3 regions of the Streptomyces sp. KL2 genome follow, and region 2 is predicted to be linked to each of the others. Evidence: riboswitches for the same ligand, from Rfam matches in the RefSeq annotation. Region 2 holds a riboswitch; each other region holds the start of a gene.

Region 1 (4,900 bases), 1.2 Mb from region 2:
GCAGGCCGACCAGTTCCAGCAGTTCGGCGACCCGCTCCTCGGTCCTCGCACGCGGTTCGCCGCGCATGCGCGGTCCGAAGGCGACGTTGCCGCCGACGTCGCGGGTGGGGAAGAGCTGGTGGTCCTGGAACATCAGGCCCACCCCGCGCCGGTGCGGGGCCACGCCCCGCTGGTCGCGGCCGGAGAGCAGCACCCGTCCGGCGTCCGGCTCCGTCAGCCCGGCGACGGTCCGCAGCAGGGTGGACTTGCCGCTGCCGGAGGGGCCGAGCACGCAGACGATCTCGTGTTCGGCGACGTCGAGGTCGACGGCGTCCAGGGCGGTGCGGCCGCCGAAACGCACGGTGACGGCGTCCAGTCGCAGCGAGGCCATCCCTACAGCTCCCCCGATCGGTCGGTGCGGACGCCCTCCAGCGCCAGCAGGGTCGCCGCGCACAGCAGCATCAGGATCGTGCTGAGCGCCATGGCCTGGCCGTAGCTGGCCTCCCCGGCCCGGCCGAGCAGGCGGGCGACGGCGACGGGCAGGGTGGGGGCGTCGGCGCGGGCGATGAAGACGGTGGCGCCGAACTCGCCCAGGGAGACGGCGAAGGCGAACCCCGCGGCGACCAGCAGCGCCCGCCGCACCAGCGGCAGGTCGACCTCGCGCCACACGCGCGGCGGTGACGCGCCCAGCATCGCGGCGGCCTCGCGCAGCCGGGTGTCCACGGACCGCAGGACCGGCAGCAGGGTGCGCACCACGAAGGGGATGCCGACCAGGGCCTGGGCCAGCGGGACCAGGATCCACGAGGAGCGCAGGTCCAGCGGAGGGGCGTCCAGGGCGATGAGGAATCCGAAGCCGACGGTGACCGCCGAGGTGCCCAGCGGCAGCATCAGCAGCGCGTCGAGGCCGCGCAGCAGCCGTCCGGCCCGGCCTCCCGGACCGCGCAGGGTGAGGGCGACGGCGGCCGGGAGGCCGACGGCCAGGGCGACGGCGGTGGCGGTGGCCGCGTAGGCCAGGGAGTTGCCGACCGCCTCCAGCGGGGCGACGGTGAAGGTGCCGCCGGCCGCGTCGGCCGAGCCCAGGGCGCGGTAGTGGTGCAGCCCGTAGCCGTCGGGGCCGCTCAGGGACCGCTCGGCGAGCACGGCGAGCGGGGCCAGGAGCAGTACCGCGATCTGGACCAGCACCCCCGCCAGCAGGGCCCGCTGTCCGGCCCCGCGCGGACGGCGGGCGGTGCGGGCGGCGTCGACCAGGCCCAGGGCCGTCCTGCGGCGGCGGAGGGCGCGGGAGTGGAAGGCCATCAGGGCGGCGACCGAGGCGAATTGCAGCAGGGTCAGGACGGCGGCGGTGGGCAGGTCCAGCAGTTGGGCGGTCTGCCGGTAGATCTCCACCTCCAGGGTGGCGTAACCGGGACCGCCGAGGATCTGGACGACGCCGAAGGAGGTGAAGGTGAACAGGAAGACCATCAGCGCGGCGGCGGCGACCGACGGGACGAGCGCCGGGAGGGTCACGGTGCGCCAGGCGGCCCACCGGCTCGCGCCGAGCACCCGCGCGGCCTCCTCCTGGCGGGGGTCGAGCTGCGCCCACAGGCCGCCGACGATCCGCACGACCACGGCGTAGTTGAAGAAGACGTGGGCCAGCAGGATGGCGGTGACGCCGCCGTCCAGCCGCACCCCCCACCACTGGTCCAGCAGCCCGCCGCGGCCGAGCAGGGCCAGGAAGGCGGAGCCGACGACGACGGTGGGCAGCACGAACGGCACGGTGACCGCCGCCCGCAGCACCCGCCTGCCGGGGAAGTCCAGGCGCGCCAGCACGTACGCGCCGGGCAGCGCCAGCAGCAGGGTGAGCGCGGTGGAGGCCGCCGCCTGCCACAGCGTGAACCAGACCACGCCGAGGACGTCGGGGTCGGTGAGGACGGCGGCGATCCGCTCCGGGCGCCATCGCCCGCCGTCGTACAGCCCGCGGGCGGTGATGGCGGCGACGGGGTAGGCGAAGAACAGCGCGAGGAAGACGGCCGGCACCGCAGCGAGCGCGAGGCGCGCCGCCGTCCCCGCGCGTATGCCCGTCCTCACCTCACGACGACCGCACGACGGCCGAGGTCCACGCCTTGACCCACGCCTCGCGGTTCTCGGCGATCTTCTCCGGGGCCATGGTGCGGGGCTCGTCGATCGTCTCGCCGTACCGGGTGAAGACCTCGGGCAGCTCCGCGTCCTCGCGCACGGGGTTGACGAACATCTGCAGCGGCAGGTCCTCCTGGAAGGAGCGGCCGGTCATGAAGTCCAGCAGCGCCTTGCCGCCCTCGGGGTTGTCCGCGCCCTCGAGCAGCCCGGCGAACTCGATCTGGCGGAAGCAGGTGCCGGTGGCCACCCCGGTGGGGGCCTGCTCGGGCGCGGGGTCGGCGCCGAGGACCTCGGCGGGCGGGCTGGAGGCGTAGGAGACGACCAGCGGCCGGTCGCCCTTGCCCTTGCCGCCGGAGGAGCCGGAGAAGCGGTCGTAGTACGCCTGCTCCCAGCCGTCGACGACCTCGACGTCGTTGGCCTTCAGCTTCTCCCAGTACTGCGGCCATCCCTCGCCGTACTCGGCGACGGTGGCCAGCAGGAAGCCCAGTCCGGGCGAGGAGGTGGCGGCGTTCTCGGTGACCAGCAGGCCCTTGTAGGCGGGCTCGGCGAGGTCGTCGAGGGTCTTCGGCGGGGCGATGCCGCGCTCGTCGAAGTAGGCGCGGTCGTAGTTGACGCAGACGTCGCCGGAGTCGACGGGGGTGACGCGGTGCTCCTCGGCGTCGAGCTGGTACCGCGCCGGTATCTTCGCCAGGCCCTCCGCCTCGTACGGCGTGAACAGGTCGTTGTCCAGGGCGCGGGAGAGCAGGGTGTTGTCCACGCCGAACAGGACGTCGCCCTGCGGGTTGTCCTTGGACAGGATCGCCTGGTTGAGGGAGGAGCCGGCGTCGCCGCCGCGCAGCACCTTCACCTTGTAGCCGGTCTTCTCGGTGAACTCCTCCAGCACGGCCTCGGAGGCCGCGAAGGAGTCGTGGGCGACCAGGGTGACCGTCTTGTCCTTACCGCCCTCGCCCCCGCCGTCCCCGGAGGACTGCGAGCCGCCGCACGCGGTGAGGGCGGAGAGGGTGAGCGTGCCGAGAACGGCCGCGCCCAGGACGCGGCGGAGCTTGGTGTGCACTTTCTTCTGACTCCCTACGCCGGTACTAACCGGATCAGGTCCGAGGGTCTGCGGCTCCCCGGGCGGCCTCTCGGCTGCTTCCGGCGACACCGCACTCTCAGCGCTGTACGCGCTCCCCTGTCGGTTCCGCTGTTTCGATGCCTGTGTTCGCTACTGGTGTTTCGCTGCTGTGTGCGACCGCTGAGGTCCCCGCCACCGTACCAGTGGCGGGCGCGCCCTCAGCGCTCGGTGGCGGCGAGCTGTCCGCAGGCTCCGTCGATCTCCTGCCCGCGTGTGTCCCGGACGGTCACCGGCACGCCGTGCGCCTCCAGTCCGGCGACGAAGGCGCGCTCGTCCTCGGGCCGGGAGGCGGTCCACTTGGAGCCGGGCGTGGGGTTGAGGGGGATGAGGTTGACGTGCGCCCTCTTCCCCGCCAGCAGTCGGCCCAGCAGGTCGGCGCGCCACGCCTGGTCGTTGATGTCCCGGATGAGGGCGTACTCGATGGAGACGCGGCGGCCGGACTTCTCGGCGTACTCCCAGGCCGCGTCGAGGACCTCGCGGACCTTCCAGCGGGTGTTGACCGGCACCAGGGTGTCGCGCAGCTCGTCGTCGGGCGCGTGCAGGGAGACCGCCAGTCGGCACTTGAGCCCCTCGTCGGCCAGGCGGTGGATCGCCGGGACCAGCCCGACGGTGGAGACGGTGATGCCGCGCTGGGACAGGCCCAGGCCGTCGGGCTCGGGATCGGTGAGGCGGCGGATGGCCGCGATGACCCGCTTGTAGTTGGCCAGCGGCTCGCCCATGCCCATGAAGACGATGTTCGACAGCCGCGCGGGACCGCCGGGCACCTCGCCGTCGCGCAGGGCGCGCATGCCCTCGACGATCTGGTGGACGATCTCGGCGGTGGACAGGTTGCGGTCCAGTCCGGCCTGCCCGGTGGCGCAGAAGGGGCAGTTCATGCCGCAGCCGGCCTGGGAGCTGACGCACATGGTGACCCGGTCCGGGTAGCGCATCAGCACCGACTCCACCAGTGTCCCGTCGTGCAGCCGCCACAGCGTCTTGCGGGTGGTGTCGTCGTCGCAGCTGACGTGCCGCACCACGGTCATCAGCTCGGGCAGCAGCTCGCCCGCCAGCCTCTCGCGCGCGGCGGCCGGGATGTCGGTCCAGGTGGCGGGGTCGGTGGCGTACCGGGCGAAGTAGTGCCGCGACAGCTGCTGGGCGCGGAACGGCTTCTCGCCGATCGCGGCGACGGCCTCGCGCCGCTCGGCCGGGGCGAGGTCGGCGAGGTGCCGCGGCGGCCTGGCGGCCCCGCGCGGCGCGACAAAGGTGAGTTCTCCGGGTGCAGGCATAACCCGTCCAGTGTCGCAGATCGACTGCGGCACTCCGGGCGCGAGCGGGTCGGCGGCCATCGCCCGGTGGCTTCCGCTGGCTTCCGCACGGCCCGGGACGGCCCGGCGGGGTCCTTCGGCCACGCCGCTTCCGCTGCCGGCACGGACGTCGCCGCGCTGTCCCGTCCCCGCCCGGACCGGCCGGCCCGCCGCCCGGAGGGGCCGTGCGAGGGGTTGTTCCTCAGAGCTTGCCCGCCACCAGGACCGTACGGTGGCCGCCCAGCGCGCGTGCGAGTCCTTCGAGGAAGCCGGCGCTGAACTCGGGCCAGTCCCAGAACTCGAAGCCCAGATGGCCGAACGCGTAGTGGTCGCTCTCCCAGTTCCACGCGGCCAGGTCGCCGGCTCGGCCGCAGTGCGGGCAGGCGACGGCGGCTCGCCCGGTGTCGCA
Region 2 (4,900 bases):
ACGGCACCGGAAGCACGGTGGGAGCGGCGGCTCGAGAAGCTGTGGGCCTCCTTCGACGACCACGAACCCGACGATTTCCTGCGGCGGATCGAGACGCTGGCCGCCGAACTCCCGCCCGGCGACGCCGTCGCCCTTTACGAACTGGCCTCCGCCCACGACGCACTCGACCGTGAGGAGGAGGCCGCCGCCCTCTACCGCCGGTCCCTCGCGGCCGACCCGCCCGGTGGACGACGCCGACGGGCGGTGATCCAGCTGGCCAGCACCCTGCGCAATCTGGGGCGGGTGGAGGAGAGCATCACACTGCTGACGGCCGAACGGGAGACGCACTCCGACGAGTTGGACGACGCGGTCACCGCGTTCCTGTCCCTGGCGCTCGTCGACGCCGGGCGGGAACGGGAGGCGGCGGCCCTCGCCCTCACCGCCCTCGTCCCCCACCTGCCGGAGTACCGCCGCTCACTGACGCACTACGCCCGCGCCCTCACCGCCGGGGAGCGCACCTGAACCGGCTCCGACACAGCTGCCGTACCAGGCGGGCCCCCGGGAAAGACCGAGGCCAGGTGCGCGGCCCGGCTGCGGGCATGGGGCGGGTCCCGGACCTCGACGCGTTCGGAACCCGCCCTCTTTCTTCCGGCTTCTGCGGTCAGTCCGTCAGCGGCAGATAGACGCGATTGCCGCTCGCTGCGAACTCCTCGGACTTCCGCCTCATGCCCTCCTCCGGATCCAGGGCGAGGTCGCCGCCGTGCTCGCGGCGGATGTCCTGGGAGATCTTCATCGAGCAGAACTTCGGCCCGCACATCGAGCAGAAGTGCGCCGTCTTCGCCGGCTCCGCCGGCAGCGTCTCGTCGTGGAAGGCGCGGGCCGTGTCCGGGTCGAGGGCCAGGTTGAACTGGTCCTCCCAGCGGAACTCGAAGCGGGCGTCGGACAGTGCGTCGTCCCACTCCTGGGCGCCGGGGTGGCCCTTGGCCAGGTCGGCGGCGTGGGCGGCGATCTTGTAGGTGATGACGCCCGTCTTCACGTCGTCGCGGTCCGGCAGGCCCAGGTGCTCCTTGGGCGTGACGTAGCAGAGCATCGCCGTGCCCCACCAGGCGATCATCGCCGCACCGATGCCGGAGGTGATGTGGTCGTACGCCGGGGCGATGTCGGTGGTGAGCGGGCCGAGGGTGTAGAAGGGCGCCTCGTCGCAGATCTCCTGCTGGAGGTCGACGTTCTCCTTGATCTTGTGCATCGGGACGTGCCCGGGGCCCTCGATCATCGTCTGCACGTCGTGGGACTTGGCGATGCGGTTCAGCTCGCCCAGCGTGCGCAGTTCGGCGAACTGCGCCTCGTCGTTGGCGTCCGCGATGGAGCCCGGGCGCAGTCCGTCACCCAGGGAGAAGGTGACGTCGTAGGCGCGCAGGATCTCGCAGAGCTCCTCGAAGTGGGTGTAGAGGAAGCTCTCCTTGTGGTGGGCCAGGCACCAGGCCGCCATGATCGAGCCGCCGCGCGAGACGATGCCCGTCTTGCGCCGGGCGGTCAGCGGGACGTAGCGCAGCAGGACGCCGGCGTGGACGGTCATGTAGTCCACGCCCTGCTCGCACTGTTCGATGACGGTGTCCTTGTAGATCTCCCAGGTCAGTTCCTCGGCCTTGCCGTCGACCTTCTCCAGCGCCTGGTAGAGGGGGACGGTGCCGATGGGGACGGGGGAGTTGCGCAGCACCCACTCGCGGGTGGTGTGGATGTTGCGGCCGGTGGAGAGGTCCATGACGGTGTCGGCGCCCCAGCGGGTGGCCCACGTCATCTTCTCCACCTCCTCCTCGATGGAGGAGGTGACGGCGGAGTTGCCGATGTTGGCGTTCACCTTCACCAGGAAGTTCTTGCCGATGATCATCGGCTCGGTCTCCGGGTGGTTGACGTTCGCCGGCAGGACGGCGCGGCCCGCGGCGATCTCGTCGCGCACGTGCTCCGGCGAGCAGCCCTCCCGCAGCGCCACGAACTCCATCTCGGGGGTGATCTCGCCCCGCTTGGCGTACGCGAGCTGCGTGACGGCGGTGGTGCCGCCGCGGCCCCGGCGCGGCAGGCGGGGGCGGCCGGGGAAGACGGCGTCCAGGTTGCGCAGCCCACCGCGCGGCGAGGTGTGCCTGACGCCGTCGTCCTCGGGCCGCACCTCGCGGCCCGGGTACTCCTCGGTGTCCCCTCTGGCGATGATCCAGTTCTCCCGCAGCGGTGCCAGACCGCGGCGGACGTCGGTGTCGATGTTCGGATCGGTGTACGGGCCGGACGTGTCGTACAGCGTCACGTCGCGGCCGTTGGTGAGGTGCACTCTGCGGACGGGCACCCTGATGTCGGGGCGCGAACCGCTCAGATAGCCCTTGTGCCAGCCGGTCGCGCGCTCCTCGGCGCTCCCGGAGGCGGTTTCGGGCGTACGTGCGTCCTGCGAGGTCATGAGACCCAACTCCCTACGCCGGCATTACCCGGTAACAGGTTCGGCGGTCGACGCAGCCGTTTCCGTGGCGGTGTCCACGGAGGTCAGCGTCCTCTCAGCCCCGTGCTCGGAGCTCCCGCGGTGTGCAAAAGCGCCCCCACGCTAACGGCTGACACCGGGCGTGCGCCAGGGCGCCCCCTGCCGCGCCTGCGATGATCGGGCCGTGGACTCCTCCTCCCCGTTTCCCCCGCCGTCCCGCTCGCCGGTCCCCCCACCGGTGCCACCGGTGCCGCCCACCCCGCCGTCACAGCGCCCGTCGCCCGGCCACGGGACCGGCCACGAACCCGGCCACGGGCAGGCGCCGCACGCGCACGGACACTCGCACGGCCACCACCACGGGCCGCCCGCCCCCGTCTCGGCACGGCTGCGCAAGGTGGTCGCGGTGGTGCTGGTCCCGTTCGCGGTGGCGGTGCTCGCCGGGCTGGTGGCACTGTGGCCTGGCGGCGCGCCCGAGGGGAAGGACTCGCCCAGCGGCGTCGGCTTCGACCGGCAGACGCTCGGCGCACGGGTCACCGCGGTCGAGGAGGTCGACTGCGCGGAGGTGGGCGCCGCCCAACCGCCCGGCGGCCCGGGCGGCGCCGGGAACGCCGGCGGCGACGGGGGCGCGCAGGACGGCGGAAGCGGCGGCTCGGGCGCCCTGCCGGAAGGCTCCGGGAAGGGCACCTGTCTGCGGGCGACCGTCGAGGTCGCCGAGGGCAAGGACGCGGGCCACACGTTCCCGGAGATCGTCACCCCGGACGCCACGCGCCGGCTGAGCCCCGGTCAGGACGTGGTGGTGGCGTACGCGCCCGACGCCCCGCGCGAGTTCCAGTACAGCGTGGTGGACGTGGCGCGCGGGGTGCCCATGGTGGTCCTGGCGGGCGTCTTCGCGCTGGCGGTGGTGGTCGTGGGACGGCTGCGCGGGCTGCTGGCGCTGGTCGGACTGGTGGCCAGCTTCGGGGTGCTGACGCTGTTCATCCTGCCCGCGATCCTCCAGGGCTCCAATCCGCTGCTGGTGGCGGTGGTGGGCGGCAGCGCGATCATGCTGGCCACGCTGTACCTGTGCCACGGCGTCAACGCCCGTACCTCCGTCGCCGTCCTGGGCACCCTGGTGTCGCTGCTGCTGATCGGGCTGCTGGGCTCGGCGTTCATCGGATGGGCCGCGCTGACGGGCAACACCGACGACCAGACCGGGCTGGTGCACGGGCTGTATCCGGACATCGAGATCCGCGGGCTGCTGCTGGCCGGTGTGCTGATCGGTTCGCTGGGCGTGCTGGACGACGTGACGGTGACGCAGACCTCGGCGGTGTGGGAGCTGCGGCAGGCCGACCCGTCGGCCGGCTGGCGAAGGCTCTACGGCGCGGCGATGCGCATCGGGCGCGACCACATCGCGTCGGTGGTGAACACGCTGGTGCTGGCGTACGCGGGGGCCGCGCTGCCGCTGCTGCTGCTGTTCTCGATAGCGGAGAGCGGAATGGGCCAGGTGGCCACCAGCGAGCTGGTGGCGGAGGAGATCGTGCGGACGCTGATCGGCTCGATCGGCCTGGTCGCCTCGGTCCCGGTGACCACGGCGCTGGCGGCGCTGGTGGCGGTCGCCGACCGCCGGGGGCCGTCCGGCCGCGAAGGGGCCTCCGGCGGGGGGACCGCCGGCGGGCAGGGGCGTGCCCGGGGCCGGGGCGGCAGGCGGCGGGCGCGGCGCTGAGCCGCGCCCGCGGCGCCCTTGCCGGGGCACGGCGCCCCGGATCCCGTCAGCCTCCCGAGGAGGAGCCCGAGGAGGTGAACTTCCGCACCAAGTAGACCAGCGCGCCGACCAGCGCCACGAACAGCAGGAGCTTGAAGAGCAGCTTCACGACGAAGCCGACGACGGCGAAGATCAGACCGCCGAAGACGAAGAGCGCGATGAGCGGGATCGCGACCCACTTCACCCACCACGGCAGCGCCGCGAAGGTCTCCTTGAGATCCATGAGCGTTACCCGCTTCCTGAAGTCTCCGGCCGCCGGGCATGCCCGGCGCGCCGGTTGCGTCCGGTGCTTCCGGCTCCGATGCTAGGCGGGCGGACTCCTCGCCGGGACGCCGCGGGCCCGGGTCCTTCCCTGACCGGCCCCCTAAGGAGGACGGGTCCGTGCCGTCAGCCCTCGGGGGGAGAGAAGACCACCAGGACCCGCAGGTCCTCGGTGATGTGGTGGAACCTGTGCGGCACCCCTGCCGGCACGTAGACCACGCTGCCGCGCGCGACCGGGGTGGTCTCGTCCCCGACGGTGATCAGCGCCCGGCCGCTGGCGACGAAGTACACCTCGTCCTGCCGGTGCGGCTGCTGCGGGTCGAGCGCGCCCCGGTCCAGGGCGTACAGTCCGACGGACATGTTCCTCTCGCGCAGGAACTGCAGGTACGCGCCGTCGTTGGCGGCCCGCTCCGCCTCCAGCTCCTCCAGCCGGAACGCCTTCATGAGACCTCTGCCCC
Region 3 (4,900 bases), 1.7 Mb from region 2:
TGCCATGCGGGAATCCCCCCGGAACGAGGCGTGCGGGTCCCGGCGCCCGGGTGGGCGCCGGGACCCGCACGCCGGTGATCGGTCGTACGGTTCGCTGTGTCCGGCCCTGCCGGGCCGGGTCGTCCGCGGTGGCCGCGCCGCTCAGACGGCCAGCGCCTGGGCCCGCCGCTTCACCTCGGTGCCGCGATTCTCGCGCAGGGCCTGCGCCGGGGTGCCGGGCAGGGTGTCATCGGGCGTGAACAGCCACTCCAGCATCTCCTCGTCACTGAAGCCGTCGTCCCTGAGCAGCGTGATGGTCCCGGTCAGGCCCTTCACCACCCGGCCCTCGCCGATGAAGTCGGCGGGCACCTGGAGCACCCGGTTCTCACCGCGGCGCACCGCGATGAGCTGGCCCTCCCTGACCAGCTGCCGCACGCGCGTCACCTCGACGCCGAGCCTCTCGGCGACGTCGGGGAGGGTGAGCCAGGCCGGGACGAGAGCATCGGTCTTCGCGTCAATCTCGTTCACGGGAACCAGCCTGCCATCTGCCACCGACAGCCACTAGCGGGCCGCGCTCTTCAGGGGGACGGACGGGTCGGCCGCCCGCACCGGGTCCAGGGCGGTGCCGCGTTCGATCAGCTTCCGCCCCTGGGCCAGGTCGCGCGGACGGCCCACGGCCAGCAGGGCGCGCAGCACACCGCCGCGCAGCCAGCACACCGACCAGGCCGCGTCCGCCGGATCGCCGCGCCACAGCAGCTCGTCGCCGCCGGTGTGGTGGCCCGCGTACTGGACGAAGCGGCCGAACTGCTCGGACCAGAAGTACGGCACCGGGTCGTACACCGGCGTCTCGGCCTGTCCGGAGACCAGGTCCGAGGCGACCGTGCGCGCCCCCTGGAGCGCGTTGTCCCAGTGGTGGACCAGCAGGCGGCGGCCGTAGCGGGCCGACGGGTAGGAGGCGCAGTCCCCGACGGCGTGGACGCCGGGGACGGAGGCGCGCAGCCGCTCGTCGGCGAGGACCGAGCCGTCCTCGCCCAGCGCCACGCCGGAGCCCGCCAGCCAGCCGGTTGCCGGGCGCGCGCCGATCCCGACGACGACCGCGCCCGCGGTCAGCACCGAGCCGTCGGACAGCTCCACCTCGCACACCGGGTCGTCCTGCGCGCCGGCCGCGGCGACGCCGGTGACGGCGCACCCGGTGCGCAGTTCGGCGCCCGCCTCGCCGTACCAGGCGCGCATCCGGGCCGCGACGGGCGGCGGCAGCGCCCCGGCCAGCGGCTGGTCCGCGGCCTCCACCACGGTCACCCTGCAGCCGGCCTCGCGGGCCGCGGTGGCGAACTCGGCGCCGATCCAGCCGGCCCCGACGACCACCACATCCCGGCGCCCGGCGAGCACCGGCCGCAGCCGCTCGGCGTCGTCGAGGGTGCGCAGCAGGTACACCCCGGGGACGCCCTCGGCACCGGGCAGGGGGATCGGCTCGGCGCCGGTGGCGACGACCAGGCCGTCGTAGGGCACCGGGCCGGCGGCGGTGTCCGCCTCCCGGTCGCCGGTGCGCAGCCCGGTGACGGCCGTGCCCAGACGCAGATCCACCTCCAGCGCGCCGAAGTCGACGTCGAAGGCTGACCCGGGCGCCCTGCCCAGCAGCACGGCCTTGGACAGCGGCGGCCGGTCGTACGGCCGGTGGGGCTCGGCGCCGACCAGGGCGATCCTTCCCGGCCAGCCCTGCTCACGCAGCTGTACGGCGGTCTGCACCCCGGCCATCCCGGCGCCGACGACGAGGATCCGCTGCCTGCTCTGCTGCTCGGTTCGCACGCTCACGCGATCACTGTAGGAGGTCGGGGCGGGCCGCCGGGCAGCCGCGCGGCGGGGCCCTGTGAGACCCCTGCCACAGCCGCCGCGCCCCTCCGGCGCCCGTACCGCCCTTCAGCCCCGGCGGGCGCGCGGATAGGGTGGCCGGCGTCCGGGGAGACGAGAAGGACCCTCGGACCGAACCAGCGGACCAGCGAACCAGAAGAAGCGCGGGAGCCCGGCGCACCGGGCTGAGAGGGAGGCTTGCGCGGCCTCCGACCGTACGAACCTGATCCGGGTCATTCCGGCGAAGGGAGGGGCACTGCGCCATGCACGTGCTGATCATCGGCGGTGGCGTCATCGGGCTGGCGACGGCCTGGCGGACCGCCCGGCGGGGGGCGCGGGTCGCGGTCGTCGACCCGGCGCCGGGCGGCGGCGCCGCCCAGGTGGCGGCCGGGATGCTGGCGGCCGTCACCGAGCTGCACTACGGCGAGGAGTCCCTGCTCGCCCTCAACCTGGCCTCGGCGCGCCGCTATCCGGCCTTCACCGCCGAGCTGGAGGAGGCCTCGGGCCTGGGGACCGGCTACCGCGCCTGCGGCACGCTGGCCGTCGCGCTGGACGCCGACGACCGGGCCCATCTGCGGGAGCTGCACGCGCTGCACCGGCGCTGCGGGCTGGAGTCGGCGTGGCTGACCGGCCGCGAGTGCCGCCGTCTGGAGCCGATGCTCGCTCCCGGTGTGCGCGGCGGGCTGCGCGTGGACGGCGACCACCAGACCGATCCGCGCCGCCTGACGGCCGCCCTGCTGGCCGCCTGCGAGCGGGCCGGGGTCCGTTTCGTGCGGCAGCGGGCCGAGCGGCTGTCCCTGTCCGGCGACCGGGCGGCCGGGGTGGCGCTGGCCGACGGCACCGCGCTGGAGGCCGACCAGGTGGTACTGGCGGCGGGCAGCGACAGCGGCCGGCTGGCGGGGGTGCCCCGGGAGGTGCTGCCGCCGGTGCGCCCGGTCAAGGGCCAGGTCCTGCGGCTGCGGGTCCCCGGTCCGTACGCCCCCTTCCTCTCGCGCACCGTGCGGGCCCTGGTGCGCGGCGGGCACGTCTACCTGGTGCCGCGGGCCGACGGCGAGCTGGTGCTGGGCGCGACCAGCGAGGAGCAGGGCTGGGACACCACCGTGACGGCCGGCGGCGTCTACGAGCTGCTGCGCGACGCGCACGAGCTGGTGCCCGGCATCACCGAGCTGCCGCTGGTGGAGACCCGCGCGGGGCTGCGCCCCGGCTCCCCCGACAACGCCCCGCTGCTCGGCCCGACCGCCCTGCCCGGCCTGCACCTGGCCACCGGCCACCACCGCAACGGGGTGCTGCTCGCCCCGGTCACCGGCGAGGCCCTGGCCCAGGTCCTGACCACCGGCGAACTCCCCGAGGAGGCACGCCCGTTCACCCCCCGGCGCTTCGACCGCACGCTTCAGGAGAGCCCCGTATGAACACCGGCGCACCCCGTACCGCCGCCACCGTCACCGTCCATGTCAACGGCGAGCCGCGCGAGATCGCGGCCGGTCTCGCCCTGGACGCCGTCGTGGCGTCCCTGACCACCGCGTCCGCAGGCGTCGCCGCGGCCGTCAACGAGACCGTCGTGCCGCGCGGGCAGTGGCCGTCGACCCCGCTGGGCGAGGGCGACCGGGTCGAGGTCCTGACCGCGGTGCAGGGAGGCTGAGGGGAACCATGGCGGACGACATCCTCACCATCGGCGGTACCGCCTTCACCTCCCGCCTCATCATGGGCACGGGCGGCGCGCCCAGCCTGGACGTGCTGGAGCGGGCGCTGCTCGCCTCGGGCACCGAGCTGACCACCGTGGCGATGCGGCGCCTGGACCCGACCGTCTCCGGCTCGGTGCTGTCGGTGCTCAAGCGGCACGGCATCCGCGTGCTGCCCAACACCGCCGGCTGCTTCACCGCCGGGGAGGCCGTGCTCACCGCCCGGCTGGCCCGCGAGGCGCTGGGCACCGACTGGGTCAAGCTGGAGGTCGTCGCCGACGAGCGCACCCTGCTGCCCGACCCGGTGGAGCTGCTGGAGGCCGCCGAGACACTGGTCGACGACGGCTTCACCGTCCTGCCCTACACCAGCGACGATCCGGTGCTGGCGCGGCGGCTGGAGGACGTGGGCTGCGCGGCGGTCATGCCGCTGGGCTCGCCCATCGGCTCCGGTCTGGGCATCCGCAACCCGCACAACTTCCAGCTCATCACCGAGCGGGCGTCCGTGCCGGTCATCCTGGACGCGGGCGCGGGCACCGCCTCGGACGCCGCCCTCGCCATGGAGCTGGGCTGCGCGGCGGTGATGCTGGCCTCCGCCGTCACCCGTGCCCAGGAGCCGGTGCTGATGGCCGAGGCGATGCGGCACGCGGTGGAGGCGGGGCGGATGGCGTACCGGGCGGGCCGGATCCCGCGCCGCCACTTCGCGCTGGCTTCCTCGCCGGCGGAGGGGATGGCGGACCTCGATCCGGAGCGGCCGGCCTTCGGGTGACCGCCTTCGGGTGACCGCCTTCGGGTGACCGGCCCGCGGGCGGCCGCCCGCGGTTCCCCTCCCGGCGTCGCGGCGCGGCGGCGGTTTCGTCACCGTTCCGCCGCACTCCGGTGCGCCTGCGCCGGTTCGGTCGGCCGTGGGGGCGGCGGCTCGTAGACTCTGCGCCGTGGACACGACCCTTCGGGACCCGTTGATCGGGCACGTGCTCGACGGCCGGTACCGCGTGGAGGCGCGGATCGCCGTCGGCGGCATGGCCACGGTCTACCGGGCGATGGACACCCGGCTGGACCGGGTGCTCGCCCTGAAGGTGATGCACCCCTCCCTCGCGGCCGACGCCTCGTTCGTCGACCGGTTCATCCAGGAGGCCAAGTCCGCGGCCCGCCTGGCCCACCCCAACGTGGTGGGGGTCTTCGACCAGGGCGAGGACGGGGGCTACGTCTACCTGGCCATGGAGTACGTCCAGGGCTGCACGCTGCGCGACGTGCTGCGCGAGCGCGGGGCGCTCCAGCCGCGCGCCGCCCTGGAGGTCCTGGAGGCCGTGCTCGCCGCGCTGGGCGCCGCCCACCTGGCCGGCCTGGTGCACCGCGACGTGAAGCCGGAGAACGTCCTGATAGGGGACGACGGCCGG

Evidence for each region. A riboswitch is a leader RNA that binds a small molecule or an ion and turns the genes downstream of it on or off. The one in region 2 is predicted to bind thiamine pyrophosphate.
Region 1: linked by a shared signal. The riboswitch ahead of QPK52_RS06900 (thiamine ABC transporter substrate binding subunit) and the one ahead of thiC (phosphomethylpyrimidine synthase ThiC) in region 2 are both predicted to bind thiamine pyrophosphate.
Region 3: linked by a shared signal. The riboswitch ahead of thiO (glycine oxidase ThiO) and the one ahead of thiC (phosphomethylpyrimidine synthase ThiC) in region 2 are both predicted to bind thiamine pyrophosphate.

Annotation. Positions count from the first base shown of each region.
Region 1 covers NZ_CP127170.1:1,552,431-1,557,330, forward strand. The annotation lists gene QPK52_RS06890 (ABC transporter ATP-binding protein) at 1-370, opposite strand, end outside; gene QPK52_RS06895 (ABC transporter permease) at 373-2,046, opposite strand; gene QPK52_RS06900 (thiamine ABC transporter substrate binding subunit) at 2,048-3,148, opposite strand; TPP riboswitch at 3,143-3,277, opposite strand; gene rlmN (23S rRNA (adenine(2503)-C(2))-methyltransferase RlmN) at 3,367-4,473, opposite strand; gene QPK52_RS06910 (hypothetical protein) at 4,694-4,900, opposite strand, start outside.
Region 2 covers NZ_CP127170.1:2,774,310-2,779,209, forward strand. The annotation lists gene QPK52_RS12560 (tetratricopeptide repeat protein) at 1-501, shown strand, start outside; gene thiC (phosphomethylpyrimidine synthase ThiC) at 641-2,422, opposite strand; TPP riboswitch at 2,416-2,551, opposite strand; gene QPK52_RS12570 (YibE/F family protein) at 2,688-4,142, shown strand; gene QPK52_RS12575 (DUF5326 family protein) at 4,189-4,404, opposite strand; gene QPK52_RS12580 (cupin domain-containing protein) at 4,569-4,886, opposite strand.
Region 3 covers NZ_CP127170.1:4,523,872-4,528,771, reverse strand. The annotation lists gene thiE (thiamine phosphate synthase) at 1-6, opposite strand, end outside; gene QPK52_RS20355 (Rv2175c family DNA-binding protein) at 142-507, opposite strand; gene QPK52_RS20350 (NAD(P)/FAD-dependent oxidoreductase) at 541-1,791, opposite strand; TPP riboswitch at 1,982-2,094, shown strand; gene thiO (glycine oxidase ThiO) at 2,091-3,236, shown strand; gene thiS (sulfur carrier protein ThiS) at 3,233-3,466, shown strand; gene QPK52_RS20335 (thiazole synthase) at 3,475-4,272, shown strand; gene pknB (Stk1 family PASTA domain-containing Ser/Thr kinase) at 4,439-4,900, shown strand, end outside.